Regions from separate parts of the Bartonella sp. JB63 genome, predicted to be linked through region 2. Evidence: predicted binding sites of a transcription regulator. Region 2 holds the regulator's gene; the other holds the start of a gene.
What was found. Region 2 encodes HrcA, which represses chaperone genes, less so after heat shock. Its sites were predicted from a motif close to GTTAGCACTCNCNNNNNGNGAGTGCTAAC; they were not measured.
Positions count from the first base shown of each region.

Region 1 (16,342 bases), 300 kb from region 2:
GTAAACGGCGGCCGTAACTATAACGGTCCTAAGGTAGCGAAATTCCTTGTCGGGTAAGTTCCGACCTGCACGAATGGCGTAACGACTTCCCCGCTGTCTCCAACGTAGACTCAGTGAAATTGAATTCCCCGTGAAGATGCGGGGTTCCTGCGGTTAGACGGAAAGACCCCGTGCACCTTTACTATAGCTTTACACTGGCATTTGTGGCGATATGTGTAGGATAGGTGGTAGACTTTGAAGCAGGGGCGCAAGCCTTTGTGGAGTCGTCCTTGAAATACCACCCTTATCGATATGGATGTCTAACTGCGGTCCGTTATCCGGATCCAGGACAGTGTATGGTGGGTAGTTTGACTGGGGCGGTCGCCTCCTAAAGAGTAACGGAGGCGCGCGATGGTAGGCTCAGAACGGTCGGAAATCGTTTGTTGAGTGCAATGGCATAAGCCTGCCTGACTGTGAGACTGACAAGTCGAACAGAGTCGAAAGACGGTCATAGTGATCCGGTGGTTCCGTGTGGAAGGGCCATCGCTCAACGGATAAAAGGTACGCCGGGGATAACAGGCTGATGACCCCCAAGAGTCCATATCGACGGGGTTGTTTGGCACCTCGATGTCGACTCATCGCATCCTGGGGCTGGAGCAGGTCCCAAGGGTATGGCTGTTCGCCATTTAAAGCGGTACGTGAGTTGGGTTCAGAACGTCGTGAGACAGTTCGGTCCCTATCTGCCGTGGGTGTAGGAATATTGACAGGATCTGTCCCTAGTACGAGAGGACCGGGATGGACGTATCTCTGGTGGACCTGTTGTGGCGCCAGCCGCATAGCAGGGTAGCTATATACGGACGGGATAACCGCTGAAGGCATCTAAGCGGGAAACCCACCTGAAAACGAGTATTCCCTGAGAACCGTGGTAGACCACCACGTTGATAGGTCAGGTGTGGAAGTGTGGTAACATATGAAGCTTACTGATACTAATCGTTCGATAGGCTTGATCGTTCTCATTCCCTCTATTCATTCTAAAATAAATTAAATCAACAGAGTAGACAACTTCTCTTTCTTTCTATGCTCTTCGCTGACTTGGTGGTTATGGCGGAGCGCCTGCACCCGATCCCATCCCGAACTCGGCCGTGAAACGTTCCAGCGCTGATGGTACTTTGTCTTAAGGCACGGGAGAGTAAGTCGCTGCCAGGTCTGCTAAGTGCATAGAAATAATGCTTCAACATCTTTCAAGAAAACATCTAAAAGTCGTTGTATTATCTCGACGAAAATCCTTTTTAATGACGCGGGGTGGAGCAGCCCGGTAGCTCGTCAGGCTCATAACCTGAAGGTCGCAGGTTCAAATCCTGCCCCCGCAACCAATCTTCTCTCTTTCAGAAAACAAATAATCCTAAAAATATACTCATTGTTTTTATCTCTCGCCTTAATAAAGTATAATAAGAGGCGACAAGACAGATAAAAAACAGGCTCCTGATCGTTATTTTATTCTTCTTGTGTCATTGTATGTCAATGGATCGTTTAAGCCTCAAGGCAAGGGACAAAAACAAAATGTGGTGTCCTCCTTCATTGGTCGTTTCCCTTCATTTTGAGGTCAGTATTAGGGGTATAGAGAGGGGCGACAAGGAGCTAAACAGGGATCCCAAATAAGAGGGATAAGGATCTGAAAATAAAAAGCATCTTCTTTGGCTCCTTGAATAAAAAAAGCTGCGCGCAAGGTGCAACTTTTGGAAGGTCGTGCTTCATTTGTAGAGCTTTTGTCTGCTGAAAAGCTTCTTTTATCTGAAAATCAAAGTGTTTAAAATTTATAAGAGTGATACTGTCTTTTATAACCGTAATATCCGGAAACGCTAGCAATTAAAGCACCAAGAAGGCTACCCAAAAAACTCCATATCCCAATCTTAGAAACTGTACCAACTGCTTTATCGCCAATCTCACGGCTATTTTGGACCACTTTATCAACTTTGTGTGAGAGAGCATCTACATGTTTGTTTAAGGATTGAATAGCCTCTTTAGTTTTTTTGTTGGCTGTTTGATAAATATCAATTGCACGGTCTGCCGTCTTTTCTGCTTCAGCTTGTGACATACCGTTATTGATCAAGCCATCGATGACGTCACGACGATCAATTTGGGTATTGAGCTTTTTAACACGATCCGAGAGGCGTTCTCCAAGCTGTTTAGTCAAAAGACGATAGTTAGAAGGGTCATTCTTAACAGATGTCATGGTAGATCGAATATCTTTGATGGATGCTCTATAGGCATTGTAGAGAGTGTCTGGATTGAGAGCTGGAATATCGCTCTTGTTTAAAAGTGCCTGTAACTCATTGCTGAGTTTGTTAAAATCAAACAGAACGTTATTTTTGTCATTGAAAAAATTCTCAAAATTGTTGCCTTCTGTGAGGGAGATAACCTTTCTGCCTTCAGAGCCTAGACCACTGATCACTTGTCCCGTGGCAGAAACAACTCCAGAAACAGTCTTCGCTCCTAAATGAACCGCTCCAGAAAGTAAAACTGTGCTTTGGATCGCCACCAAAAGCATGAAAAGGCACCAGGTCAAAAAACCGTGAAGGGCTCCTGAATGATTGGCAAAACGACCGGCAATATATCCCCCAAAGCTGAAACTTAGACAAAGAACAAGGACCGAACTAATTTCAACAGAGAGAAAGCTCTTCTCTAGAGAAAAGGCAGAAGAAAAACTCATCTGACCAAAGCCTAACGCTGCTAACAAAAAGGAAAAACATACCGATGTCGCTAAAAGCGTTAGTAAACCAGCAAAAATCGATGACCAAGATAAACAAGGACGCGAATAGTGACAAGTCTCCGTCTCTAAAGAAAATTGGTCTGTAAAATGTCTTTCTAAGGGGTGTTTCGTTGGGATCCGCGTTTCCATCTCTCTCTCCTTCAATAAATCTAAAACCTAAAATGGTCCAAACCAAATCAAGTTCCAAAAAAGAAAAAAATAAAAAAAATCCTCCAAAAATTTTTAAAAAATCAGTTCAATCAGAAACAGAAAAAGAAAAAAATAACCTTGCAATCAAACATAACAAAATACTTAATAAAAGTATAAAATTCGATATGTTTGATAATCTGATGATTACAAAAGAATAATAAATCTTATAACTTATGCACCGCAGAACAAAAAATGGTCATGTTATTTTTCCCAGCCCGAATGTGTATTGGTTTTACGAGTTTCTTTGATGACATGTTTGAGGAAATAATTTATGTCATTAAATTAACGATATAGGTGATATTGAGGTGGTGTATAACCTCAATGATAAAAGTCATTGCAGCGTTTGTTGCGATAAGATAGACACAATAATTTGTAAATACACATTGCTGCTAGAGAAAAACAATGACTATGAAACAAGAGAAAACAAAAGCCCGTTTACCTCGTGGTTTTATTGATCGTACAAGCGGACAATTATATGGCATTGAAACAATGATTGCCCAAATTCGTGAGGTTTATGAACTTTACGGTTTTGAATCATTGGAAACACCAATTTTTGAATATACGGATGTTCTTGGTAAATTTTTACCCGATTCAGATCGCCCAAATGCAGGTGTTTTTTCTTTGCAAGATGATGATGAGCAATGGATGTCTTTACGCTATGATTTGACAGCTCCGCTGGCTCGTTATTTTTCAGAGAATTTTGAAACTTTACCTAAGCCTTATCGGAGTTATCGTTGTGGATTTGTTTTTCGGAATGAAAAACCGGGACCAGGTCGTTTTCGACAATTTATGCAGTTTGATGCCGATATCGTTGGAGCACCAACGGTGTTGGCTGATGCGGAGATCTGCATGATGGCAGCGGATAGTTTAGAAAAATTGGGCATTCAGCAGAAAGATTATGTTATTCGTCTGAATAATCGGAAGATTTTGGATGGTGTTTTAGAGTTGATTGGTTTAGGCGGAAAGGAACAGGAGGGAAAACGCTTAACTGTTCTGAGAGCTATTGATAAGTTGGATAAATTTGGTCCAGAAGGGGTCCGCTTGCTTTTGGGACAGGGTCGTTTGGATGAAAGTGGTGATTTTACCAAAGGAGCGGGACTGAAGGAAAAGGAAATTGAATGTATTCTTGCTTTGATGACTGTCGGTGCTGAAACAGCTGGGGAAACAATTGATAATTTGAAAAAGATGGTTGGGCAGAGTGTTCAAGGCCTTGAAGGGGTTTGTGAGCTTGAAGAAATGCAAGGGATTTTTGCTGAAAATGGTTATCAACAACGTGTCAAAATTGATCCATCGGTTGTGCGGGGATTGGAATATTATACGGGGCCTGTTTTTGAAGCTGAACTGCTTTTTGATATTTTTAATGATGATGGGAAAAGAGTCGTATTTGGATCTGTTGGTGGAGGGGGACGTTACGATGGGTTGGTTGCTCGCTTTCGTGGAGAAAATATTCCAGCGACAGGTTTTTCTATTGGCGTTTCGCGTTTAATATCCGCTTTGCAAAATCTTGACAAACTCCCTGTGAAGGAAATGATAGGTCCCGTTGTGGTCCTAGTAATGGATAAAGAACCAGAAGCTCTTGTGCGTTATCAGAAAATGGTGATGCGTTTGCGTCAAGCTGGTATTCGATCTGAACTCTATTTAGGTGCATCAGGGATTAAGGCACAGATGAAATATGCCGATCGACGTTATGCTCCTTGCGTGGTTATTCAAGGAATACAAGAGCGCAAAGAGGGAAAAATTCAAATTAAAGATTTGGTCGAAGGAGCACGTTTATCTCATGAAATTAAAGATAATCAAACATGGCGTGAAAGCAATCCAGCACAAGTAACCGTTGATGAAGATCAATTGATTCAAACGGTTCGAAATATTCTTATCGCCCAAAAATCATAGAATCTTTAGGAACTGAAAAACCTTAAAAATTCCCTCCCTTCTTGGGGTACAAAAGAAAGGACTTTTGTATCAATGAGGGAAGGAAGGGATAATCAGACGGGAAAATGACGGTTGCAATTACCTTTGCAGGGCCTTTAAAATATTTTGTGGTGAAGAGACTTCATAAGGATCTGTAGAACAATTATCTGATACGCCTGCTTCTTCAAACCATTGTTCGATCACTCCATCCTGAATCACAGCAGCATAACGCCATGACCGCATGCCAAAACCAATATTATCTTTGGCAACCAACATGCCCATTTTACGTGTGAATTCACCTGAGCCATCAGGAATAAGTTTTACATTTTTAATGCCTTGATTTTTTCCCCACGCGTTCATAACAAAAGCATCATTGACAGCAATGCAATAAATTTCATCAATACCGACTTTTTTAAATTCGTCATAGAGTTTTTCAAAATCAGGAAGCTGAAAAGTTGAGCAGGTGGGTGTAAAGGCTCCAGGCAGAGAAAAAAGAATAACCCGTTTTCCTTTAAAATAAGTGTCACTGTTGACATCTTGCCACCGGTAAGGATTATCACCACCTACTGATTCATCACGAACACGTGTGTGGAAAGTGACATTAGGAACTTTTTTTCTGAACATGATTGCACTCCTGTGCTTTATAATAAGAAGAATATTTCCAAAATCTTAAGTTTTGTTTTATGTTTGAGAATGTCGTATAACCTCTTTAATTTGCAGGTATTTCATGCTTGCGTCAAGAGGCATTAATCATCAATTTTAAGGGAGTGTGTATGCTCAAATCAAATAACAATGCTTTGCAGGCATTATTATGACGGTGAACATTATTTCGACAACAGCTTTTAAAGATCAAAAGCTAGGAACATCTGGTTTACGCAAAAAGGTATCGACTTTTCAACAGCCTCATTATTTTGAAAATTTTATTCAATCTATTTTTAATAGTGTGGGACCTCTTGAGGGAAAATTGCTCATTTTGGGAGGAGATGGGCGCTATTTTAACCGTACCCTTATTCAGACCGTGTTAAAAATGGCCGCTGCCAATGGTGTTGGATATGTTAAAGTCGGGAAAGGGGGAATTTTATCCACACCTGCTGTTTCGCATCTTATTCGCAAGTATCATGCCCATGGTGGCATTATTCTCTCGGCGAGTCATAATCCTGGGGGATTACAAGGTGATTGCGGGATAAAATACAATATTTCTCAGGGAGGACCAGCACCTACTTCTTTGTGTGAGGCCATTTTTGCTGCATCGCAACATTTGTCTTTTTATAAAATTATTGATGCTCCAGAGATCGATTTAGACAGGCAAGGAACAACATTTATCGGTTCTATGCAGGTCGATATTATTGATTCTGTTGCTGATTATAGTGCGCTGATGCAGGAAATTTTTGATTTTGAGTGTATTGCCCAAGCAGTTTCTGAGGGTTTAACCTTCCGATTTGATGCAATGCATGCTGTGACGGGCCCTTATGCTCAAGAAATTTTTGAAAAATGCTTAGGCTTCCCTGAAGGGACAGTGATTCATGGGGTGCCTTTACCAGATTTTGGTGGCAGGCATCCAGATCCAAATTTGGTTCATGCTAAGGATTTGTATGATTTATTAATGTCTGAGCAAGGACCTGATTTGGGAGCTGCTTCTGATGGCGATGGGGACCGTAATCTCATTATTGGTCGTCAACAATTTATTACTCCCTCTGATTCTCTTGCAATCATGGCTGATCATGCATCTTTAATTAAAGGATATCGACAAGGCATTTTAGGGATTGCACGCTCTATGCCTACTGGACGTGCTGTTGATTGTGTTGCAGAAAAAAAAGGATTGAATTTATTTGAAACCCCAACGGGATGGAAATTTTTCGGAACACTTTTAGATGCTGGGAAAGTAACTTTGTGTGGTGAGGAAAGCTTTGGTACAGGGTCGGATCATGTGCGCGAAAAAGATGGACTATGGGCTGTTTTATTCTGGCTGAATCTTCTAGCAGTTACGAAAAAAACCGTTGCACAAATTGCTCAACATCATTGGTCTACCTACGGGCGCTTTTATTTCTCACGATATGATTATGAAGAAGTGGAAGCCGACAAAGCTTATGCAATGATAGAACAATTATCCGCATGCTTGCCAGAACCAGGAACAAAAGTGGCTGGTTTAATGGTTGAGAAAGCCGATGATTTTGTTTATCACGATCCCATTGATCATAGTGTGAGTAAGAGACAAGGAGTGCGTATTTTTTTTGAACATGGGGCGCGTTTAGTAGTTCGTCTTTCTGGGACGGGAACGACTGGAGCTCTTGTGCGGCTTTATCTTGAACAGTATGAGGGTGATCCCTGTAAGTATAATCAAGATCTACAACAAACTCTTAATCCTTTAAAGCAAGCAGCTTTTGAGCTGTTAAAGATCAAACACCACTTAGGGCGCGAACAACCCGATATTATAACATAAATTTTTTCTTCAAAGATAATTCTTTTATTATTGTGAATGAAGCATCTTTTTGGGATCAACAAGTCGATCGTAATCAGCTGCTGAGATACCTGCTTTTAAAGCTTCTTCACGGAGGCTTGTCCCATTTTTATAGGCTGTTTTGGCAATTTCAGCAGCTTTTTCATACCCAATTTCTGGAGCAAGAGCAGTAACCAACATGAGAGAACGTTCCATCAAAGCGTGAATATGTTCTCTATTTGCTTGTAATCCTTGGATACAATATGTCTCGAAAGAACGCATACAATCCCCTAAAAGATTGAGTGATTGCAACACATTATATCCAATGACGGGTTTATAGGTATTGAGTTCAAAATGCCCTTGGCTGGCTGCAAATGTGATGCTACTGTGGTTACCAAATACTTGGCATGCGACCATAGTTAGAGCCTCACATTGTGTAGGATTAACCTTTCCTGGCATGATAGAAGAACCTGGTTCATTTTCTGGAAGGCTCAATTCACCAAGCCCTGAGCGCGGACCTGATCCTAAGAAACGAATATCGTTTGCAATTTTGAAAAGGTCAGCTGCTAAGGCATTGAGGCTACCATGGAAATATGTAAGAGCCCCATGGTGTGCGAGTGCTTCAAATTTATTCTGGGCGGTTTTGAAAGTAACCCCTGTGAGGGCGCTAATTGTTTTGGCAAATGCTTCATCAAAACCAGATGGAGCGTTAAGACCTGTTCCAACGGCAGTTCCTCCTTGAGCAAGCATTTGAACATCAGTGAGCGTTGTTTCGATTCGTGCGCGGTTCGCTTCTAGAGCGGTGCGATAGCCCGAAAATTCTTGCCCTAATGTGAGAGGTGTAGCATCTTGAGTGTGGGTACGCCCGATTTTGATGATATCGGCAAATTCTTCTTCTTTTTTTTGTAGGCTCACAATAAGAGCATCAAGAGCTGGCAACAGATGTTGACGTGTTTGCAGTGTGGTAGCAATATGCAAGGCTGTGGGAAAGGAATCGTTTGAGGATTGGCTCATATTTACGTGATCATTCGGATGAACAGGTGTTTTGCTTCCAAGAGTTCCTCCTAAAAGGACGTTAGCGTAGTTGGCAATAACTTCATTGACATTCATATTACTTTGTGTGCCAGAACCTGTTTGCCAAACGGAAAGGGGGAAGTGAGCATCCAATTTTCCTGCAAGTACTTCATCGGCGGCGGTAACAATCGTTTGCCCAATATTTTGCGGAAGTTTTCCTTTTTCCATATTAACTAGGGCTGCAGCTTTCTTAATAAGACTTAAAGCATAAATCAGGGTTAAAGGTTGCTTTTCTATGCCTATGTTAAAATGGTGAAGGGAGCGTTCAGTTTGTGCTCCCCAATACCGATCATTACGTACTGCGATTGTTCCAAAACTATCGGTTTCTTGACGTATTTTAAGCATGACGATCCCTATAATTCATTTAAATTTTTTATATTATATAATTAATCAAAGAAAAATAAGTACTAAAATTTCTATAATGGAAAATAATAAACAATAATATTGCTTAAATTTTCCACAAAGGTGCAGATTAATTTTTATTGAGAACCCTTGACATTGTGGGAAAGCATTTTTATATCTGTTTTGTTGTTAGCACTCACCATGAGAGAGTGCTAACAGGAACTTAAGATTAATTCAATTATATTAAGTTTTAAGGATATAAAACATGGCTAACATAAAATTCCGCCCACTTCACGATCGTGTTGTCGTTCGTCGGGTTGAATCTGAAAATAAAACAGCTGGTGGGATCATCATTCCTGATACAGCAAAGGAAAAACCTCAAGAAGGTGAAATTATTGCGGTTGGAAATGGTGCTCTCGATGATAGTGGAAAGCGCATACCTCTAGAAGTAAAGGCAGGGGATCGCATCTTGTTTGGAAAATGGTCCGGAACTGAAGTCAAGATTAATGGTGAAGATCTCTTAATCATGAAAGAGTCTGATATTATGGGAATTTTGGGTTAATCCAGTTTCTCAATTATTTTGTTTGATTATTTAAGACAACTCCAAGGAGAAATTAGATGGCTGCTAAAGAAGTCAAATTTGGCCGTGAAGCGCGTGAGCGCTTATTGCGCGGTGTTGATATCCTTGCTAACGCTGTTAAGGTAACACTTGGCCCAAAAGGTCGTAATGTAGTAATTGATAAGTCATTTGGTGCACCTCGAATTACGAAAGATGGTGTATCTGTTGCAAAAGAAATTGAACTAGAAGATAAGTTCGAAAATATGGGCGCACAGATGTTGCGCGAAGTAGCTTCAAAAACCAATGATATTGCAGGTGATGGAACAACAACAGCTACTGTTTTAGGACAAGCGATTGTGCAGGAAGGTGTAAAAGCTGTTGCTGCTGGGATGAACCCCATGGATCTTAAACGTGGGATCGATGCTGCTGTTGAAGAAGTTGTTGAGAATCTTTTCAAAAAAGCGAAAAAGATCCAAACTTCAGCAGAAATTGCGCAAGTTGGAACAATTTCTGCAAATGGTGCTTCTGAAATTGGGAAAATGATTGCTGATGCTATGGAAAAAGTAGGCAATGAAGGTGTTATCACCGTGGAAGAAGCAAAAACAGCTGAAACTGAATTAGAAGTTGTTGAAGGTATGCAGTTTGACCGTGGTTATTTGTCTCCTTATTTTGTGACAAATGCTGAAAAAATGGTCACAGATCTTGATGACCCTTATATCCTTATTCACGAAAAGAAATTGTCTAATTTGCAATCTTTGCTTCCTGTGCTTGAAGCTGTTGTACAATCGGGTAAACCTCTTCTTATTATCGCAGAAGACGTGGAAGGTGAAGCTTTGGCAACTCTCGTTGTCAATAAATTGCGCGGTGGTCTGAAAATTGCTGCTGTTAAAGCTCCAGGATTTGGTGATCGTCGTAAAGCAATGTTAGAAGATATTGCTATCTTGACATCGGGTCAGGTTATTTCTGAAGATGTGGGCATTAAACTTGAAAATGTCACCTTAGATATGCTTGGACGTGCAAAGAAAGTTAACATCTCTAAAGAAAATACAACCATCATTGATGGTGCTGGACACAAGGCTGAAATCAATGCACGTGTTAACCAGATTAAGGCACAGATTGAAGAAACAACTTCTGACTATGATCGCGAAAAACTACAAGAAAGACTTGCAAAACTTGCTGGTGGTGTTGCCGTTATTCGTGTTGGTGGTGCAACAGAAGTTGAAGTGAAAGAAAAGAAAGACCGCGTTGATGATGCCTTGAATGCAACACGAGCAGCTGTAGAAGAAGGTATTGTAGCTGGTGGTGGAACTGCACTCTTGCGTGCTGCAAATGCTTTAACTGTTAAAGGGAAGAATCCTGACCAAGAGGCTGGTATTCACATTGTACGTCGTGCTTTGCAAGCGCCAGCACGTCAAATTGCTACGAATGCAGGTGAAGAAGCAGCAATTATTGTTGGTAAGGTGCTTGAAAACAGTTCAGATACATTTGGTTACAACACCGCAACAGGACAATTTGGTGACTTAATTGCTTTGGGAATTGTTGATCCAGTAAAAGTTGTCCGCTCTGCTTTACAGAATGCTGCATCAATTGCAAGTCTTCTCATAACAACAGAAGCAATGGTTGCTGAACTTCCAAAGAAAGATACACCAATGCCTCCAATGGGGGGTGCTGGAATGGGCGGAATGGGCGGAATGGATTTCTAAGTCGCCCTAAGCTAAGGATAAAAAGAAACGGGCCAGTAGGCCCGTTTTTCTTATGCTTATTCTTTATCAACTAACAAATTTTTGTTTTATTCATTAAGTATATCTTGTGTTCAATAATTCTTTTTATTTGGTAAAGAAAAAAACTGTTTTTATTGTATGCGTAGTCTATTATAAATGACTTTTCTTCAACAAAGGCGGGATGTATGACTCAATTACCTCGGTGTCCTCAGTGTGATGGTCTTTATATTTATGAGGAGAATGGCAATTTTATTTGTCCTGAATGTGCGTATGAGTGGCCTCAAAAAAATGACGAAGAGTTTCCTGTCTCTTTTGAAGTTTATGATGTTAATGGTCAGCTTTTAACGAATGGTGATAGTGTTATTGTCATTAAAGATCTTAGAGTGAAGGGGTCTTCATCTGTTTTGAAAAGTGGCACTAAAGTTAAGAATATTCGTTTGGTGGACGGAAATCATAATATTGATTGCAAAATACCCGGAATTGGTCAGATGGTTTTAAAATCAGAATTTGTAAAAAAAGTTTAATACCACAAGTTATCATCCTACAATAACAAATTTCTCTTTCAATAACAAAACGGGAAAGAAGAAAGAAAAAATCGTTAAAATACTCATTTTTACTTTGCAAGAAAGTATAAAATTCTCACTTTCTATTTTTTACTATAGAGAGAAAATATTTCCATGTCTATGTATTGTTCTTCATATACTCCATAAGAATTTTTGAAAAAAATGTTTTATTAGTAACAATAAGCTCATGAGGAGAATAAGTAAAAGATAAAAAGTGTACTATAAAATGTGATTGTATTTTAATTTTTATTTTTTAAAAATTTCAGTCATTGTTAAAAGTAGCATGAATGCCGAATTAAGAACAAAATATACTTTACTGAGCTTATAGAATATTAAAATTGTTACTGCTATACTTAACTTGATAGCTCATAATCCGTTTTTTCTCTTTGTGTGTTTGTAATATAAGATATATCTATTCCAAATCGGGTATAAAATATTCATTTAATGATTGTAGATGTTTATGTGAAAATTATAACTATTTATAAATTTGAAACTAAATATTGAATCAAAATGTAAGGAAAAGTTTATGAGCGCATCGGCAACCAATGTTGAATCAAACAGCGGAAATATTACATTAAATTTTCCAATTCCTGAAAATGTGTTTGCGCTTACTGTTCAAGAGGTTTGTCATTATACAGATCATTTATTTAAATTTCGCCTTGATCGTCCGGAAAGTTTTCGTTTTCGTTCGGGTGAATTTGTTATGATTGGTTTACCGAATGCCGAAAAGCCAATTTATCGTGCCTATTCGATTGCAAGCCCATATTGGGATGAACAACTTGAGTTTTTTTCGATCAAAGTTCCAGGTGGACCATTAACGGAACATCTTCAAAAAATTAAAATTGGCGATACAGTTTTAATGCGTAAAAAATCGACTGGAACTTTAGTTCTTGATGCTCTTATTCCTGGAAAGCGTCTTTATCTTTTTTCAACAGGGACAGGTTTTGCTCCTTTTGCAAGTCTTGTCCGTGATCCTGAAACATATGAAAAATTTTCTCAGATAGTGCTTGTTCAGACAACGCGTGAATGCAATGAGCTTACATATGCGAAAGATCTGGTTGCTTCCTTACAGCAGGATCCATTAGTTGGTGAATATGTAAAACAGTTGCAATTTTATCCTATGACCACTCGTGAACCTTCAGAATATATGGGACGCATTACCACTGTTATGGAAAGCGGTGCTTTTTTTGAAATGACTGGTTTGCCGAAAATCAATCCTACCGAAGACCGTGTTATGATTTGTGGTTCAATGGCAATGTTGAAGGATTGTGCCAAGATGTGTGAAACTTTTGGCCTTGTTGAGGGAGCCAATAATGCTCCGGCGACTTATGTCGTGGAACGTGCTTTTGTAGGATAAAAGAACAACTATGTTACGGCGTGAAAGCTGCTCATTAGTTTTTTTCATAAGAAATTAGTTTGCATGTTAAGTAAATATAGAACAATATACAAGAAGAGAACGAATAGTTCTTGAAATTAAATAAAACCCGCGTTATGTCGATGTTATGAAAAAGAAATTTAAAGTTGCTGCTCTTTATTGCTTTTCAGATTTGAAACATTATAGTCAATTGCAAAAGCCTTTGCTGACTTTATGTCAGACAAATGATATTAAGGGGACTCTTCTTTTAGCAAAAGAGGGAATTAATGGCACTGTTGCTGGCTCTTGCAGTGCAATTGAAAAGTTGATAGATTTTATCACTGTAGAGCCTATATTTCAAATGCCTGAGATTAAGTATTCATGGGCTTCGAAAATGCCCTTTCGTCGTTTGAAGGTGCGGCTAAAAAAAGAAATTGTGACAATGGGGGTTGAAGATGTTAATCCCTTAAAAGCTGTTGGGACTTATGTAGCACCTGAAGATTGGAATGCTCTTATTCAAGATGAAGAAACACTTTTGATTGATACACGCAATGATTATGAATATGCACTTGGTAGTTTTAAAGGAGCAATCGATCCTTGCATTAAAACATTTCGTGAATTTCCCGGGTGGGTTATGAAGCATGAAGGTGATCTGAAAAAGAAAAAGAAAATTGCTATGTTTTGTACAGGAGGCATTCGGTGCGAAAAATCAACAGCTTATGTTCGTAGCCTTGGTTATGATCAAGTTTATCACTTAAAAGGTGGTATTCTCAAATATTTGGAAATTATCCCAAAAGAAAAAAGCTTGTGGCAGGGTGAGTGTTTCGTTTTTGATGAGCGCGTTTCTGTAGGGCATGGCCTCGAAGAATGTGGGCGTGAATTGTGTCACGCCTGTCGTTTCCCTCTTAGTTCTGAAGATAAGTTATCGCCTCATTATGAAGAGGGAGTCTCCTGTGATGCTTGTTATCATACGCGGGATGAAATTGATAAACAGCGCTTTCGGGAACGTCATAGACAATTTCAGTTACTAAAATTGCATACAACGCTGTCTTGTTGTGAATAATAAAAACCTTCTTTTTATTTGGAGTAACATTTTAAAAAGAAGAATATTTTGAAATTCAATAATATCCAGTTTATAAAGAAATATACAGAAAATGAGAGTATGAGCCTTCTTATGTATTTGGATTATATGTTTCTTTTTTGCATCATTTTTTGATTAAAAATTAAAAAAGTTTTAAGATTAAAAAAAATGATTGAAATGAATAAAAATTGGCTTTATACGCTGTATTGCCCAAAGTCGCACGTGCCTGTGGGTGTCCGCTGGTTCTCAAATGGTGAGATTAACCGGTACGGTACCTGGAACTAACCGCTCCAGTCATTCTTACGACCAATCGAAAGAATGAGGACATCTTGAAGCAACGACGGTGCGGGCCTTTCTGGTGTCTTCCAGCTGTACGAGTGCTGGGATAACTATAGAGGCACACCTCATTGCCTTCAGTGCGGAAGTGGTTTCTCAACTCCAATCAAAAAGGCAGATAACGTAAGGCAACGCGTTTTTCGCGCTGTTTCTTCGTGCCATACAATGCTGGTTTCTTCCTGATTGCTTTTCAAGCAGAGTGGAGAGAGTGGTTGTATGTCTTTTGTTTTTTGCTGTTGGCAGCGTTTTTGCTGCTCATTGGCGTAGAGTAGGAGCATTTTGTTCCTGGGGAGAAGTGCAAATGGCAACACAACGTATTCGTGATTTTCTTGCAACACATCGTTCTGAAGGTCCATGTTTGGTTGTTGATCTTGATGTTGTTCATGAGAATTATTTAAGTTTTGAAAAAGCTCTTCCACAATCAAGTATTTTCTATGCAATCAAAGCAAATCCAGCTCCTGAGATTTTGCGCTTGCTTGTTTCTTTAGGATCATCTTTTGATGCTGCTTCTGTAGCAGAAATTGAAATGGCTTTAAAAGTAGGGGCGACGGCGGATTGTATTTCTTTTGGTAACACCATTAAGAAAGAGCGTGATATTGCTCGTGCACATGCACTTGGCGTTTCGCTTTATGCAGTCGATTGTCTTGAAGAAGTAGAGAAAATTGCTTGTGCTGCACCGGGAGCTCGTGTTTTTTGCCGAGTTCTTACCGATGGAGAGGGAGCAGAGTGGCCATTATCACAAAAATTTGGTTGTGTTCCTTCTATGGCTATTGATGTATTACGCTATGCACATCAATTAGGCTTGCAGGCGTATGGTGTTTCCTTTCATGTAGGTTCTCAGCAGACGGATCCAAATGCATGGGATCGTGCTTTATCGGATACAGCTTTTGTTTTTAGATCTTTGGAACAAGAAGGAATCCAGTTGAAATTAGTGAATATGGGAGGTGGTTTTCCAACACGTTATTTAAAGGATATTCCTACAGTACAAACTTATGGTATGGCCATTTTTGATTCATTGAAAAAATATTTTGGTAATCGTATTCCTGAAACAATCATCGAGCCAGGACGTGCGATGGTAGGTGATGCCGGTGTTATTCGCACAGAAGTTGTTCTTATCTCTAAAAAAGCAAAGAATGATAATATCCGTTGGGTTTATCTTGATGTGGGGAAATTTAATGGTCTTACCGAAACTACGGGTGAAGCCATTCGCTATCCTATTGAGACAGCTCATGATGATAAAGCAATGGAGCCTTGTATTTTGGCTGGACCTACATGCGATTCGGCAGATATTATGTATGAAAAAACGCCTTATTTACTTCCTCTTTCTCTCACAATAGGTGATGAGTTATTGATTCATGGAACGGGTGCTTATACAACAACTTACGCATCTGTTGCGTTTAATGGTTTTGAGCCTTTACGGTCATATGTTATTTGAGTCTTTGAATACGGGGTGTTATCTTTATTTCTGCTTAATGGGTAGTTAAGATGCGGTTTAATGGGAATGGGTGACAGAGATGATAAAGATTCGTTTTCAAGCAAAAAATGGTTCATTTTTTACGCTCATGTCTGAGCAAGAAGTTGATAAACTTGCTCGGGAGAAACTTCTTGATTTAATGATGGGAAAGGAACGTAAGCGTAAATCATCAGAAATTTTACGTCGTGGTCGTTTTCCGGCTTATGGACTTTCCTTTGTTATTAAAAATTTTCTCGGTGAGCTTGTAGGAAGTGTGCGTCTTTGGAATGTTAGTTTCCACAAAGGGCAAAATGAAACTCAAAGTGCTTTGCTTTTAGGGCCTTTAGTCGTTGCAGCTGAATATTCTGGTATAGGAATCGGATCAGTTTTAATGCAGCATGCAATTGAAACAGCAAAAAAGTTAGGCCATGGTGCTATTTTTCTAGTGGGAGATTCTGAATTTTATAAGCGCTTTGGTTTTTCAAGTCATTTAACAAAAAATTTCTCCATGCCCGGATCTTATGAAAAACACTATTTTCAAGCACTGGAATTGATTCCTCAATATCTTATTTCATG
Region 1 is NZ_CP019788.1:1,114,883-1,131,224, reverse strand. Features, by position in the region: rRNA gene BJB63x_RS04915 (23S ribosomal RNA) at 1-990, shown strand, start outside; rRNA gene rrf (5S ribosomal RNA) at 1,071-1,185, shown strand; tRNA gene BJB63x_RS04905 (tRNA-Met) at 1,276-1,352, shown strand; gene BJB63x_RS04900 (DUF3792 domain-containing protein) at 1,787-2,878, opposite strand; gene hisS (histidine--tRNA ligase) at 3,341-4,828, shown strand; gene BJB63x_RS04885 (peroxiredoxin) at 4,946-5,470, opposite strand; gene BJB63x_RS04880 (alpha-D-glucose phosphate-specific phosphoglucomutase) at 5,658-7,286, shown strand; gene fumC (class II fumarate hydratase) at 7,314-8,702, opposite strand; gene groES (co-chaperone GroES) at 8,965-9,261, shown strand; gene groL (chaperonin GroEL) at 9,318-10,961, shown strand; gene BJB63x_RS04860 (zinc ribbon domain-containing protein YjdM) at 11,165-11,503, shown strand; gene BJB63x_RS04855 (ferredoxin--NADP reductase) at 12,069-12,899, shown strand; gene trhO (oxygen-dependent tRNA uridine(34) hydroxylase TrhO) at 13,045-13,959, shown strand; gene BJB63x_RS04845 (type III PLP-dependent enzyme) at 14,615-15,748, shown strand; gene BJB63x_RS04840 (GNAT family N-acetyltransferase) at 15,828-16,342, shown strand, end outside.
Region 1: the regulator HrcA is predicted to act here: its motif matches at 8,888-8,916, upstream of groES (co-chaperone GroES).

Region 2 (16,342 bases):
TAGTCCAGATAGTATTATACTCAAAACAGGTGATAATATCTACTCCATCTTTAGTAAAGATAATTGTACACCAGAACAACTAAAAGTATTAAAAATTGGTGATGACTGTATCCTTACAGTTCCAATAAAAAAAAATGTTGAAGACACTCTCATTCCAAAAGAAAAAATACCCCCTTTAACAAAGAGTGCAATAACTGAAAATATTCAAAAAGATGCCCTTATCCAACAAAACCTAACACAAATTACATATTTATCAAAACTTGTTTATGGTAGCTCAAAAGCATTAAGTAATCAAATAAGTTTGATTAATACAAATCCAAAGGCAGGTGAACAACTTTCTAGACAAATTATGTTGTCTCCTCAATCTATTTCTAAGCTTGCAGGTATAAAAATATTGGGTGTAAAAAACTCGATGCGTAAAAAAGCTGAAGATAATGTTATCAAACTTGCTAACTCAGTTGAAAATTATATGTCTTCTGTAAAAAATGCTGAAACAACAATACTTCAACAGCACCAATTAGAACAAAAACGCTGTCAAAAAATGGTAAAACCACCCAGCGAAGAATTGAAAAACATTCTTAACTTACCAGAAGAAAAGCGGAAAGAAGTTTTATTAGAGGGAAAATTTTCTGCTTCGATTGCCAAAGAGCTCACTGAGCTTATAAATGCACTTAATGCTCGTCTCTCACCAAACGAGCGCAAAATGGTCAAGGAAAATGATAAAAACTTTGCTAAAAGTGTTGGTATATCAGAAACTAAAGCAGAAATAATCATTAAAATTACTCAAGAAGCTAAAAAAGTATACCAACAAATGCAAAAACTAACAGTTGATATTGCAAAAAACTCCATTGTATCAGGATAAAAATGTAAAAATTTTGCCTTTCATTTGAACATCTGTAGGTGAGAGTTATTTCGAAAATATCTCACCTATAGCAGATTTTAACACTATACTGAAATGTATAGACTTTATAGAACATCAACATAATGATTTCTTTTACAAAATAACCATATCAAGATTTAAATATTATCAAAGCAAACTAATTATTTTTCCAGTTGTTTTATTTTTTTTACGCCCTTGTGAAGGTTTTAATTCAGCGACTACAATTCCTATCATAATAAACAAACCACCCAACAAAGTTGAGGGAGATAAATATTCTCCAGCCAAACGTCCAACAATACCAGCCCACACAGGCTCACCAGCATAAATAAGTGTTGCCCGAGTGGGCGAAACAGATTTCTGTGCCCAATTCATAGTCAATTGGATCACCGCACTCATCAGTGCCAATCCCACACCTATATTAAACCAAACCCATGAAAATTCAGGAATGCTCTCACCCATTAAAGGCATACAACAAAATGCAAAAAAGCTACCAAAAAATAACTGTATAATTGTTATACGTCGGCTATCAACTTTATTTGCAAAAAACCCAATCAGCATAATTTCTCCAGCAATCGCTAAAGCTCCCAGCAAAGTAAGAATTTCACCTTTTGAAAAACGAATACCTTTGAGATCTTGTCCAGAAACCAATATGAGTCCAATAAAAGCGAAAATAATACCAATCCAACTATATAAATGGGGTAGTTTTTTAAAAAAAATCCATTGTAAAACTGGAACTATCGGAACATATATTGCCGTAATAAAAGCTGACTGACTACTAATAATAGTCTGAAGCCCTGCAGTTTGAAAAGTGTAGCCAAGAAATATTCCAAAACCTATAGCCATTCCAGCAAAAACTTCATAAACATTTATATCTTTCATAGATCGCCAAAAAACCACCGTAGATATGAGTGCTGCAACAATAAAACGAAATCCTACAAAAAAAAGAGGCCCACTATAACGTACAGCAATATGAATAATTAAAAACGTAATACCCCATAGCACTGTCGCAAAAAACAACGCCAATTCTTGCTTACTAAATAAGGAATATCTCAACTGTTTCATTCTAGCTATAAAAGCCCCATCCTTCAAATTAATTTCATCTCTCTTACGAAACAATGAGCGTTCCCGCCCCATGCTCAGTAAAGAGTTCAAGCAAAATAGAATGGGGAGTTTTTCCATTCAAAATAACAACACCTTCTACACCCTCTTGAATAGCTTTAATACAAGTTTCTACTTTTGGAATCATACCACCTGAAATTGTTCCATCTTTGATAAATTTTTTAGCCTTAGGAATAGTCAATTCCTTTAAGAGTTTCTTTTCTCTATCCAAAACACCAGAAACATCAGTTAAAAATAAAAGACGTTTTGCTTTTACAGCGCCAGCAAGAGCTCCAGCAAAAATATCAGCATTAATATTATAGGTTTTACCATCGCGTCCTGGAGCAACAGGAGCAATGACTGGGATCATTTCAGAACACGCCAAAAGATCAAGCAACGTTCGATCAATCTCGATAGGTTCACCAACAAATCCCAAATCTACAACACGTTCAATATGTGAATCAGGATCAATAACGGTCTTATAAGACTTTTCAGCAAAAACCATATTACCATCTTTGCCACAAAGTCCAATTGCCCATTCACCTTCAGCATTGATAAGAGCTACAATTTTCTTATTTATTGAGCCTGCTAAAACCATTTCAACAACTTCAACGATTTTTTCATCGGTTACACGTAAACCATCTTCAAATCGTGATTCAACCCCCATTTTAGTCAAGATTTCAGCAATTTGAGGACCTCCACCATGAACAACAATAGGATTAATACCGGACTGCTTTAATAAAGCAATATCACGAGCAAATGCCCGTCCTAAAGCAGGATCACCCATAGCATGCCCACCGTACTTCACAACAATTGTTTCATTTTCATACTTTTGCATATAAGGTAAAGCAGATGACAAAAACGCTGCCTGTTTTTCAAAAGACTTTTCATCATTGTTCTCGATATTATCCATTAAAGAGTCTCCGCATCATCTTTACCTCTTCTTAATGGAATTTAAGAAAAGTGAAAACAAGTTTTAACGACTCAATCCATTAAAATACCATCTCATTATTAGAGCTGCCCCAAACAAAAATAAAAGCAAAATAAGAGTAACTTGTTTCAAATAATTAAATATTAAAATATACAATTAATAAACTCTGAATTAGTAAAGATTATTATGTTAGTCTTTAAGTTTCCCCTACACTTATTTATTAATCTTGACCAGCAATATTATCAAAAAACTCCTTCATACGTGCAAAAAAACCATGTGATTGTGGTGAATTTTCATGATTTGAAAGTTTATCAAATTCTTGTAATAATGTGCGTTGTTCTTGAGTCAATTTTTGTGGTGTTTCAATAGTGATGTGGATATAAAGATCACCCTTAGCTTGTTGACGCAACATGGGCATTCCTTTACCTTTTAGGCGAAATTGGCGTCCATTTTGTGTACCTTCAGGAACTTTAACCCGTGCCTTAATCCCATCAAGGGCAGAGACCTCAAATTCACCCCCTAAAGCAGCTGTAACCATTGAAATAGGCACACGACAATGAAGATCGGCACCATCTCTTTGAAAAAATTCATGTGCTTTAATGGAAAGAAAAATATAAAGATCACCTGCAGGACCACCACTAATCCCTGCATCTCCCTCACCAGAAAGACGAATACGCGTACCATCTTCAATACCTGCTGGAATATTGACGCGCAATGAACGATTTTCTTCAACTCTTCTTGTCCCATGACATTTTAAACACGGATCTGTAATGATTTCACCACGACCATGACAAACTGGACATGTCCGCTCAATCGAAAAAAAGCCCTGTGTAGCACGTACACGTCCAGTTCCATGACAAGTCCCACAAGCTTTTGGTTTAGAGCCTTTCTTTGTACCTAATCCCTCACAAGCATCACAAATAATGGAACTTGGAATATTAATTTGTGCAGTTTTTCCGGCAAATGCCTCTTCCAATGTCACTTCCATATTATAGCTTAAATCAGCTCCACGTTCACGGCCATCACTACGCTTACGATGCCCACCCCCCATAATTTCGCCAAAAAAATCTTCAAAAATATCAGCAAATCCACCACCAAATGGATTAGATCCTTCGCGACCATTATTTTCAAAAGCCGCATGACCAAACCGGTCATAAGCAGCCCGTTTTTGAGGATCTTTAAGCACTTCATAGGCTTCGCCAATTTCCTTAAATTTCCGTTCTGCCTCTTTATCCCCCGCATTACGATCCGGATGATATTGCATCGCTAACTTACGAAAAGCAGATTTCAACTTTTTATCATCGCATCCACGGGTTACGCCAAGAATTTCATAATAATCAACCTTCATCATGTATTCCCGATAAATTTTCTGCCATCTATTCCAGATAACACTTATTTTAATTTAGTTTTAAAAAAAACACAGAAAAACTGCCTCTAAACAACAAAGCCCAGCCTTATATCTTGCAGGCCGGGTTTAATAATTCATAAACACATTTGCTTTAACTATTTCTTCTTATCATTAACTTCTTCAAAGTCAGCATCAACAACATCATCATTTTTCGTATCTGACTCAGTATTAGCTTTTGCTGACGAATCTTCATACATAGCCTGCCCAAGCTTCATACTAGCCTCTGCTAATTTCTGCATCTTTGTTGCTACTTCTTCAGCATCACTACCCTCAAGAGCCGTCTTCAAATCAGCTATTGCTTTTTCAATTTGGCCTTTATCTTCAGCTGAAAGCTTATCGCCATATTCATTCAATGACTTCTCAGTTGAATGGACAAGAGATTCTGCCCTATTTCTAGTTTCAACATTTTCACGACGCTTTTTATCCTCAGCAGCATGCGCTTCTGCATCTTGAACCATTTTTTCAATATCAGTATCACTCAAACCACCTGATGCTTGAATACGAATTTGATGTTCTTTACCAGTCCCTTTATCTTTAGCAGAAACATTTACAATACCATTCGCATCAATATCAAAAGTAACCTCAATTTGAGGAACGCCACGCGGTGCTGGCGGAATACCAACAAGATCAAATTGAGCCAACAACTTATTATCATTAGCCATTTCACGTTCACCTTGGAAAACACGAATAGTTACAGCATTTTGATTATCATCAGCCGTTGAAAAAGTTTGCGACTTTTTAGTAGGAATAGTAGTATTGCGTTCAATTAAACGTGTAAATACCCCACCCAATGTTTCAATACCTAAAGATAAAGGAGTCACATCTAGAAGTAACACATCTTTTACGTCACCTTGTAACACTCCACCTTGAATAGCTGCACCCATAGCAACAACTTCATCAGGATTAACACCTTTATGTGGATCCTTACCGAAGAAGCTTTGTACAACTTCTTGTATCTTAGGCATACGGGTCATACCACCCACCAAAACAACTTCATCAATCTCACCTGCACTCAGGCCTGCATCTTTTAATGCGGCTTTACAAGGTTCAATAGTCCGTTGTACTAAATCTTCAACTAAAGATTCAAACTTCGCTCGTGTCAATTTCATCGTTAAGTGCTTAGGACCAGACTGATCAGCTGTAATAAACGGCAAATTGATCTCTGTTTGCTGTGAAGAAGAAAGTTCAATCTTTGCTTTTTCTGCGGCTTCCTTTAAACGCTGCAACGCTAATTTATCATTTTTTAGATCAATTCCTTGCTCTTTTTTGAATTCCTCTGCAAAATAACTAACTAGGCGCATATCAAAATCTTCACCACCTAAGAATGTATCTCCGTTGGTTGATTTAACTTCAAAAACACCATCTCCAATTTCAAGGACAGAAATATCAAATGTACCACCCCCAAGATCATAAACAGCTATCGTTTTTCCGTCTTTCTTATCTAAACCATAAGCCAAAGCTGCTGCTGTAGGCTCATTGATAATCCGTAAAACCTCAAGTCCGGCAATTTTACCAGCGTCTTTGGTAGCTTGACGCTGTGCATCATTAAAGTAAGCAGGAACAGTAATGACGGCTTTCTCAACTTTTTCCCCTAAATAAGACTCTGCAGTTTCTTTCATCTTTTGAAGAATCATTGCTGAAATTTGTGATGGGGAATATTTTTTACCTGCTTCCTCAACCCACGCATCACCATTGTCACCTTTAACAATTTTATAAGGTACAAGCTTCTTATCTTTTTCAACCATAGGGTCATCAAAACGACGCCCAATTAAACGTTTAACTGCAAAAACTGTTCCTTCAGGATTTGTAACCGCTTGTCGTTTAGCAGGTTGTCCAACAAGCCGTTCTCCACTATCAGTAAAAGCGACAACCGAAGGTGTTGTCCGTGCTCCTTCTGAATTTTCAATGACCTTTGAATTTGTGCCATCCATAACAGAAACACAGGAGTTGGTCGTCCCCAAATCAATACCAATTACTTTTGCCATATTTTAATCTCCACTCAGCAAGCCGTCTAAATCTTTAATCAAGCATTTTCCTTGGACAGCTCCTCATCACATTCTATAGCTTACATTAATTTAAATTAAACAAACAATAAATTGAAAATCATAACAAGCCTTGTTCCTTGGTATATAAGAACATCTTTTTATCCCTACAAGAGAATAACGAGAGAAACATTATTAAAATAAAAATTTTATCCCTAATATCTTCACCACAAGACCATCTTTACAGCATAAACGAATAGAATAACACACCCTTCTTCCAATTCTTATAAAAATATAAATTGTACAAAAAAATTATAAATAATAAAACGAATTCTTAGCTTTTTCTTTTGTACTTTATCTCTCACATCTATAGAAAATATCAAGTAAACTTTTTATGTATACAAGCTTATCATACAATATTGTATAATAATCATATCTAATTACATTTTGATATTCCTTACAAATTAATTTACTTATATTTAGATAAATTTTTTTTCGCCTTACTTCCACTTTATAAAGCTATTTTCAAAAAATATCTGTCAGGAAATTATATGTGAGTTTATTCCTCAATAGCTCTTTTCATGCCTGTATATTTTTAAGTTTGCAAACACATATTAAAGTAAATTTTTTATGTTTATGGTTTTTTTTTATGATTATCTCAGTTTTTATTTGCTTAACCAACATGTGCATACTTTTCGTTCTCTCATAAATCAAATCAATATAATGTAAACAACACTCTCTTTATTTTGAATAAAGTTCTTGCTTTCAATAAAATAAAGCATTTATAAAATGAATACGGAAAAGAGGATCAATTCACCATGATATTTGTTGCCAAAAAAATAAAAGATTTCATGTCTCTATACATTCTCTCTGCAAAATACTTATTTAAAAATAATATTATGAATATCTTGTGTGTCTTTATTTTTGTGTTTATAGTCTTGCCTTCAACTATAAATGCCCATCAATACAGACTTGGTGACTTAGAAATCATTCATCCTTGGACTCGTACAACGCCTAAAGGTTCAAAAGTGAGTAGTGGTTATCTTTATATTATCAATCATAGCGATACTCCTGACCGATTGATTGCTGTTTCAACAAATAGGGCACAAGAGACAGAAATTCATTCTATGACAATAACTACTGATATTATGCAAATGAAAAAGATATCGAATGGTATTGAAATTCCAGGAAAAGGTGAAATTACACTTAAACCTGGTGGTCATCATATTATGTTTATGGGGATTTCGCAGCCATTTCAGCAAAATGAAAAAATCAATGCAAAATTAATCTTTGAAAAAGCAGGAACAATTGATGTCGACTTTTTTGTCAACGCAATGGGAGTAAAATCACCTTCTAAATAAGTTTTTTTTGTAATCATTTAATTTTTATCAATACAAAATGCTAAAGATTTTCAACACTTTACTTTTTTCTGAAGCATATGCTTATGTAAAAAATTTTGTAATTTTTTCTTGTTACCGTAAATTGAAGCAATATCCTGGAAATAATTAATGACCTTTGCCTTTTGAATCTGGATATTGCTTTTTCTATTTCAAATTGAGATTTATTAAGTATATCTTCACAATCATTTTCTTCTTTTTCATAATTGTTTTACTGAGCATTTCATATCTTTATTTTAACAAAATTTAAATACTATTATATTTTCTTTTTTGTGATAAAAGCCCATTTTTTTAATATCATTATATATTTTTACTTTTAAAATAGATAGATAAATTGAATAAACTTTATCGATCAAAATTTGATCTGTTTATTTTTTAGACGCAAATCAATGTGAAATTTGATAAAAACACTTTAATAAAAATTTTATATTTAAGAGAAGGGATCCTAATACGCAAAAAAGCATTACAAAATCGAAAAGACAAATAATCTTTCCATAAAAACAAAAGGTTTTTGTCTTCGTTACAACTTGTTCAATGTTTATTACAATTTGTTCCATATTTGTTTTGCAAAAAAAATGTGAACTCCCATATAATGCATGGATAGTTTGCTTCTACAGCGAGAAAGGTTTAAGAAACCATGAAGGATACTCCAACCGTCACCCAAACTATTGTACTGGTTGACGACGATAGTAATATTTTAACGTCCTTATCTTTTGCCCTTGAAACAGAAGGTTATCGGGTTGAAAGTTATACAGATGGATCAGCTGCCCTTAAAAATTTAACAGTTCATCCCCCACATTTAGCTATTTTTGATATTAAAATTGCCACGAATGGATGGGATGGAACTTTTGCGTCGTCTGCGTCAAAAATCTGATATTCCAGTTATTTTTCTAACCTCTAAAGACGATGAAATTGATGAACTTTTTGGCCTCAAAATGGGAGCTGATGATTTTATTACCAAACCTTTTTCTCAACGTCTTCTTATTGAGCGAGTAAAGGCTGTTTTACGTCGTTCCAATGCCCGCAATCAACCGCTTCCGACAGGAACAACATCGGCCTCTTCTCTCAGACGTGGTGATCTCGTTATGGATCAAGAACGTCATATCTGTACATGGAAAAATAAACCTGTTATATTAACTGTAACAGAGTTTTTGATTCTGCAAACTTTAGCACAACGGCCAGGAGTTGTCAAAAGTCGTGATGCTTTAATGGATGCTGTCTATAACGATCAAATTTATGTCGATGATCGCACTATTGATAGTCACATTAAGCGTTTACGTAAGAAATTTAAACAAGTAGATAATAATTTTGCAATGATTGAAACGCTTTATGGTGTAGGCTACCGTTTTCATGAAATATAAAAGCATTTTGCCGCAACAGCTTAAACGGCGAAGAACTAGATGAAAAAAAATACTCTACTTAACAAATCATCAAGCAATTCTTCTCCGATACAATTTTCTATGTTTGTTCATTTGTATTTTCGGATACAACGCCTTTTAAGGCAATTATTTTTTTCTAGTCTAACACGTCGTATTGTTATTTTAAATTTTGCGGCCCTTGGCATTTTAGTTACAAGTATTTTGTATCTTAATCAATTTCGCAATGGTTTGATTGAAGCGAAAATTGAAAGTTTGCGTACTCAAGGAAAAATTATTGCTGGAGCTATTGCAGCATCTGCAACAATAGACACGAATTCTATTTTAATTGACCCTCAAAGACTTTTGGAATTACAAGCTGGAGAAAGTGTTACACCAACACTTCAATCAACTGACACTTGGGATTTCCCAATTAATCCCGAACAAGTTGCCCCACTTTTGCGACGTCTTATTACACCAAAAACAACAAGAGCACGAATATATGATCGGGATGCGACTTTGCTTCTTGATTCACGTGTTCTTTATTCAAGTGGTGAAGTTTTTACCTACAATTTACCTCCTATTGAAATGAAACAAAATTTGTGGGAACACTTAAAATCCTTTTTTTTCAATGTATTCTATAGCAACAGTATTACTGTTGATAGGAGACAAGTAAAAGATAATGAAGCCATCCACCCAGAAGTTTATCTAGCATTAAATGGCTCTTCTGCCACTGCTAAACGACTTAACAGACAAGGTCAATTAATTGTTTCGGTTGCTGTACCTGTTCAACGTTACCGTGCAGTAGTCGGTGCTCTTTTGCTTTCAACTACTGGTTCAGATATTGATGATATTGTAGAAAGTGAAAAATTGATCATTTTTAAAATTTTTGCTGTTGTTGGAAGTGTGTTTTTGGTTCTTTCTATATTTTTAGCTCATACTATTGCTCATCCATTAAGTAAATTATCTTCCTCTGCTAATCGTGTGCGTCATGGCCGTAGTAAGCGAATAAAAATTCCTGATTTTTCAAAACGTGAAGATGAAATTGGTCGTCTTTCCACCTCTATTAGCGATATGACCAATGCTCTTTATACACGCATTGAAGCTATCGAACGTTTTGCAGCTGACGTAAGCCATGAATTAAAGAATCCTCTCACTTCACTGCGAAGTGCTGTTGAAACACTACCACTGACTAAAAATAAAGAGCAACAGACAAAATTGCTTGAAATTATTCAACATGATGTGCATCGTCTTGATCGTTTAATTACCGATATTTCTGATGCGTCGCGGTTAGATGCAGAACTTGCCCGCGAAACTGCTAAAATAGTTGATATGAACTCACTATTGAAAAGTCTTATCCAAGCTATTCGTGAAGTTCATTGTAATAAACAAAATATTGATATTAATTTTAATATTATCCCACGAACTAATGGTAAACCCTATCTTATTGTAGGACATGAATTACGTTTAGGTCAGGTGATTTCAAATCTCATTGAAAATGCACGTTCCTTTGTTCCCCGTAAAAATGGTAAAATTTGTATTACAATGAAAAATAATGCTTCAACTCTCATTTTAACTGTTGAAGACAATGGTCCTGGTATTTGTTCAGAGAATATCGAGCGTATTTTTGAACGTTTCTATACTGATCGGCCAAGTAAAGATGCTTTTGGACAACATTCAGGACTCGGTCTTGCAATTAGTCAGCAAATTATTGAAGCTCACAATGGAACTCTCACAGCAGAAAATATTTTTGATCCCAAATCTAAAAAAGAAAAAATTGGTGCTCGATTTATCATCACTCTTCCGCTTGCCAAATAACTTTTTTTCTAAATGCAAAATAAAGTAATTAACTTTTTATAATCATTTAGGTACAATAAGTTACTAATTATAAAATATCTAGAAAATTATTTTCACCAATCTTCCTGCTACCATTATAAATATATTTAAAGAAGAAAAAAGAAGTCTTAGATAAAATATTAAATAGCCCCTCTATAAACATTTTAGAGAAAGCATATTCTTTAAGATGATTGTACCAAATCAAATAAAACGCAAAGCCATTTATGAAACTGGAAACAAAAAATAATTGAAGTAATTTAAACTATTCATAGTGAAATTTATAATTGCAGGTCTCAATTCACTTAACACCTAAAAACTTTCCCAAATAATTTATTGTTGATGTCCTTAATTTCAAGCAGAACTTTTTGCATAAAAGTATGCACTAAAACACTTGAGCAATTTCTTTTCACAATCAAAAAAGCTTTTTAAACTACTTAGCACAATATTTTATACAGACATAGATTGAAAAACTGCTGACTCACGACAAAATTTCCTTTCCGATATATTTATACCTTTTCAGACTCAACAGAAGTTTCCTTTGTTCCCCCTTTAGTTACACCAACTATTGCAGGACGTAAGACACGTTCACCAATAATATAACCGGCTTGAACAACTTGCTGAACAGTATTCTCTGGCACATCAGCATTGGGAATTTCAAACATCGCTTGATGAAAATGAGGATCAAATTTTTGCCCCTCTGGATCAATTCTTTTCACCCCATGACGCTCTAAAGCTGTCATCATTGCACGCTCGGTCATTTCAACACCTTCAACTAATGTTTTTAAACCGGAATCATTCTCACCTGCATCCTTCGGAATTGCTTCTAATGCGCGATGCAAATCATCAGAAACAGAAAGCATATCACGGGCAAAATTGGCAATTGAATATGTTTTGGCATCAGCTACATCACGCGCTGTCCGACGCCGAAGATTTTCCATTTCTGCTGCGAGACGTAAAATCTGATCTCTCAATTCCTTATTTTCATCTTGCAAAACAACTAAAGGATCAGCAGGCTCAATTTCCTCTGCCTCAGCATCTGGACAAATTTCTTCCTCATGCATCTTTAAAAACTCATCAGCAGCTTGTTTAAGTACGTCACTATCACCCGACTCCTTCAAATTGCAATTTTCAAATGAAGTATCATCAAACCTATTTTTTTCATTAGACATAAAAATTCTATTCCTTCATAAAATTCTATACTCTTGATATCGAAATTTTTCAAACAAAAATCAAGAGCTCTTTAACTTATTCATTAGTACAATGATCACTCCTAGAACTATTAAACCGTACTAACGTAGCAACTGTGATACAAGTTGAGCTGTATAATCAACCATAGGTACAATCCTTGCGTAATTAAGACGTGTTGGCCCAATAACACCCACAGCACCAATAACTCTTTTATGTGTATCGCAATAAGGAGCCACTACCAAAGAAGAGCCAGAAAGTGAAAATAATTTATTTTCTGAACCAATAAAAATACGCACTCCTAATCCTTCATCTGCTAAATCAAGCAACTGCGCCATGCTTTCACGTGTTTCGAGGTCATCAAATAAATGTCGCAAACGCTCTAAATCTTCTCCTGCCTTCACATCTTCAAGTAAATTACTCCTACCACGAACAATCAGATGCATTTTATTATCTGCATCTTCACCTCCCCAAAGAGCTAACCCAGTTTCAACAAGGTGTTGAGAAAATTGATGAAGAGCAGCTCGTGTTTCCGAGCATAAACGTGCAATTTCTAATTTTGCCTCATTAAGTGTACGTCCCCGTATATGGGCATTAAGAAAATTTGTTGCTTCCGTCAGTTGTGCATGAGTCACGCCTTCTGGTAAATGAATAATACGATTCTCAACATCACCTTTTTGTGTGACCAAAACTGCAAGAGCATGCTCTCCATCAAGACTTACAAATTCAATATGCTTTAGTGTACCTTCCTGTTTTGTTGCAAGAACTAATCCTGCCCCTCGTGAAAGATCTGAAAGAATTTGGCTCGCTTGAATTAAAAAATGTTCAACTGATTGTGTATTACCAGCTTCTTTGACTTGATTTTCAATATTCTCACGTTCCTCGGTTGGTAAATCTCCCACTTCCATAAATGCGTCAACGAAAAATCGCAAACCCGATTGTGTTGGCATTCTTCCTGCAGACACATGAGGCGCATAAATCAAACCAAGATGTTCAAGATCACTCATTACATTGCGAATTGTTGCAGGTGATAAAGTCTGTTGTAAAAGTCGCGAAAGATTACGTGAACCCACCGGTTCACCATCATTAAGATAAGCTTCAACGATATGACAAAAAATATCACGTGAACGTTTATCAAGAATTTTTAACGCATCATCAAGGGGTATTTGCTTCATCACAATTGTTTCACCATTTTAAAAATACTTTTTTCTTATATAAGTTTTTCCAAGATATGGTCAAATAATCTAAAATATAGTGCGAAAATATATATCGCGTATTTATTATAATAATACCATTATCAAATACGAATAATCATTTTGGAATAAATATAGAATTATATCTTTTAAACCTAAGAAATAACTATTTTTCTATTGTTTAAACTGATTGCAAACATAGTCAATCGTATTCTGCAATAAATTTTTAAAAACCATTTGAAGCCTATTTATTATGATATATAAATTAATCCATACTATAAAAAATTCACAAATTAAAACCAATATCAATTTTGTTACTTAATAAATAAAAGCATTTATATAAAAAATTTAATGATGATGCATTTTCATTATATTGGAATTATCAAAACTACTGCCATCAAATTTTTTATCCTATACAAATAAATCCTTATTCAAACAGAGATTATCGCCTCATTTTAGGAGACACATACACATGAGAAGTATAGCAGTCAAAAAACTCGTCATTGCTACACATAACACTGGTAAAATCCATGAATTTACCACATTGATTGCTCCTTTCGGTGTAACAACACAATCAGCAAAAGAACTCGGCTTGCCTGAACCAAAAGAAACAGGAATAACATTTGAAGAAAATGCTTATATCAAAGCTTTTGCAGCTGCAAAAGCCACAAACCTTCCTGCTTTATCTGATGATTCTGGCATAGAAATAGACGCCTTAAATGGTGCACCAGGTGTTTATACAGCTGATTGGGCTCTCCAACCCGATGGTACATGTGATTTTTTAAAAGCTATGCAAAAAGTAGAAAATGAATTACAAAAAGTTGGCTCTTTTAAAAAAAATCAACGTAAAGGCAGATTTATATCGGTTATTTGCATTGCATATCCGGATGGATATGTAGATTATTTTCGCGGTAGTGTTGAAGGTACATTCATTTGGCCACCACGTGGAAATAAAGGTTTTGGCTTTGATCCTATTTTTTTACCTGATGGATACAAAAATACCTTTGGCGAAATGTCAACAGAACAAAAACATAGCTGGAAACTCAATGGTCAAATCCCTCTCTCACATCGTGCACGTGCCTTTAAACTCTTTGCAGAAAACCTTTTAGCTCTTTCATGACGAAACCCTTTGGCATTTACATTCATTGGCCATTTTGTGTTAGCAAATGTCCTTATTGTGATTTTAATTCGTATGTCCGTATAAATGGAGTAGATCAACCGCGTTTTGCAGCTGCTTTTGAGCGCGAAATGACAACACAAGCCCATGAAATAGGCCTTCGTCATATTACAAGTATTTTTATCGGTGGTGGAACACCTTCCCTTATGACACCTCAAACTGTCGATCGTTTATTACAAGCTATCGCAAAAAACTGGACAATCGATGATAAAGCTGAAATAACACTCGAAGCTAATCCCTCCAGTGTGGAAGCAAATCGCTTCCGTGATTATCACCTAGCAGGTGTTAACCGTTTATCTCTCGGTGTACAGGCACTCAATAATAAGGCATTACATCAACTTGGCCGTCTTCATGACGTTAAACAAGCTCTTTATGCTATTAATTTAGCGCGTGAAATTTTCCCACGTTTATCTTTTGACTTAATTTATGCGCGCCCCAAACAAACACTTAAACAATGGGAATCTGAACTTTTACAAGCTATTAATTTAGCAGCAGACCATCTATCTTTGTATCAACTCACCATAGAAGACGGAACTACCTTTAAAAAGCTTCATACAGCAGGAAAGCTAATCTTGCCAGCATCAGAGCAAGCGGCAAATCTTTATACTCTTACCCAAGAAATAACCACCATGTATGGTCTTCCAGCCTATGAAATATCAAATCATGCGATTCCTGGTGCTGAATCGTGTCATAATCTCCTTTATTGGCGTTACCATGAATATGCAGGATTTGGTCCAGGAGCGCACGGACGTTTTATTAAGCAACCACTGAAAAATTCCTCTCTTTTTTCAGAAACATTACAATCAAAAACTGAAAATCATAACCGTTATGTCACAATAAACGAAAAACATCCTGAAAATTGGCTTAAATTAGTAGAAACTAAAGGCCATGGTTGTATCGACACAGAACAATTGACTCAAGAACAACAAGCTAACGAAATGTTGCTCATGGGCTTGCGTCTTTCAGAAGGACTTAATCTAACACGCTACGAAACTCTAAGTCACCGAAGTTTATCGCCCAAAAAACTTATCAGTTTACAACAACAAGGATTGGTAGAAATGACGAGTAATCAACATTTAAAAGCCACAACAACAGGACGCATTTTGCTTGATCATATTATTTGTCAATTAGCAAACTAAAATCTCTAAAGTCTCATCCCATCATCACACTAAAATAATTACCACCTACATTTACCATTTACGCAAAAAAATCAGTGATAAAACGTTCATAAATAGATGTTAGGTTTTCTATAGCATCAAGAGTCACACATTCATCTACCATATGCATAGTTTGCCCTGGCAAACCAAATTCAACAACTGGGCAATAATTTTTAATAAAACGCGCATCAGAGGTGCCACCAGAAGTTGAACATTCCGGGATGTTCCCTGTTACACTTTTAATAGCATTCGACAAAATTCCAACCAATTTATCATTTTTGGTCAAGAAAACACCCCCTAAACCGTGTATCCATTCAAGCTGATAATATGGTAGTAAGTGATTATTTTTAGAATGCACAGAAGCAAGACGCTTCTCAAGCTCAGCAATGAGTGTTTTCTCTGTCCAAAGATCATTGTAGCGTACATTAAAGCGAATGACTGTTTGTGCTGGAATAATATTGACAGAAAAATTTCCTGTATCAATGCTTGTTAATTCCAAATGACTTGCTTGAAAATCCTTTGTTCCTTGATCCAAGGCAATTTGTGTCAACGCTTGAATAAGCTTACTTGCTAAAGGCAATGGATTTGCTGCTCGCTCAGGAAAAGCAACATGACCTTGGCAACCTTTAACAGTAATAATACCAGAAATAGATCCTCGCCGTCCGATCTTGATCGTATCACCAACAATATTGACGCTTGTTGGCTCACCTACAATGGCTGCATTCCATCTTTCACCTTTTTGT
Region 2 is NZ_CP019788.1:1,417,261-1,433,602, reverse strand. Features, by position in the region: gene BJB63x_RS06230 (BID domain-containing T4SS effector) at 1-862, shown strand, start outside; gene BJB63x_RS06225 (DMT family transporter) at 1,028-1,942, opposite strand; gene argB (acetylglutamate kinase) at 1,986-2,891, opposite strand; gene dnaJ (molecular chaperone DnaJ) at 3,130-4,257, opposite strand; gene dnaK (molecular chaperone DnaK) at 4,413-6,302, opposite strand; gene BJB63x_RS06205 (copper chaperone PCu(A)C) at 7,118-7,660, shown strand; partial or broken gene BJB63x_RS06200 (response regulator transcription factor) at 8,334-9,057, shown strand; gene BJB63x_RS06195 (sensor histidine kinase) at 9,097-10,869, shown strand; gene grpE (nucleotide exchange factor GrpE) at 11,394-12,056, opposite strand; gene hrcA (heat-inducible transcriptional repressor HrcA) at 12,177-13,247, opposite strand; gene rdgB (RdgB/HAM1 family non-canonical purine NTP pyrophosphatase) at 13,738-14,385, shown strand; gene hemW (radical SAM family heme chaperone HemW) at 14,382-15,581, shown strand; gene dapE (succinyl-diaminopimelate desuccinylase) at 15,640-16,342, opposite strand, start outside.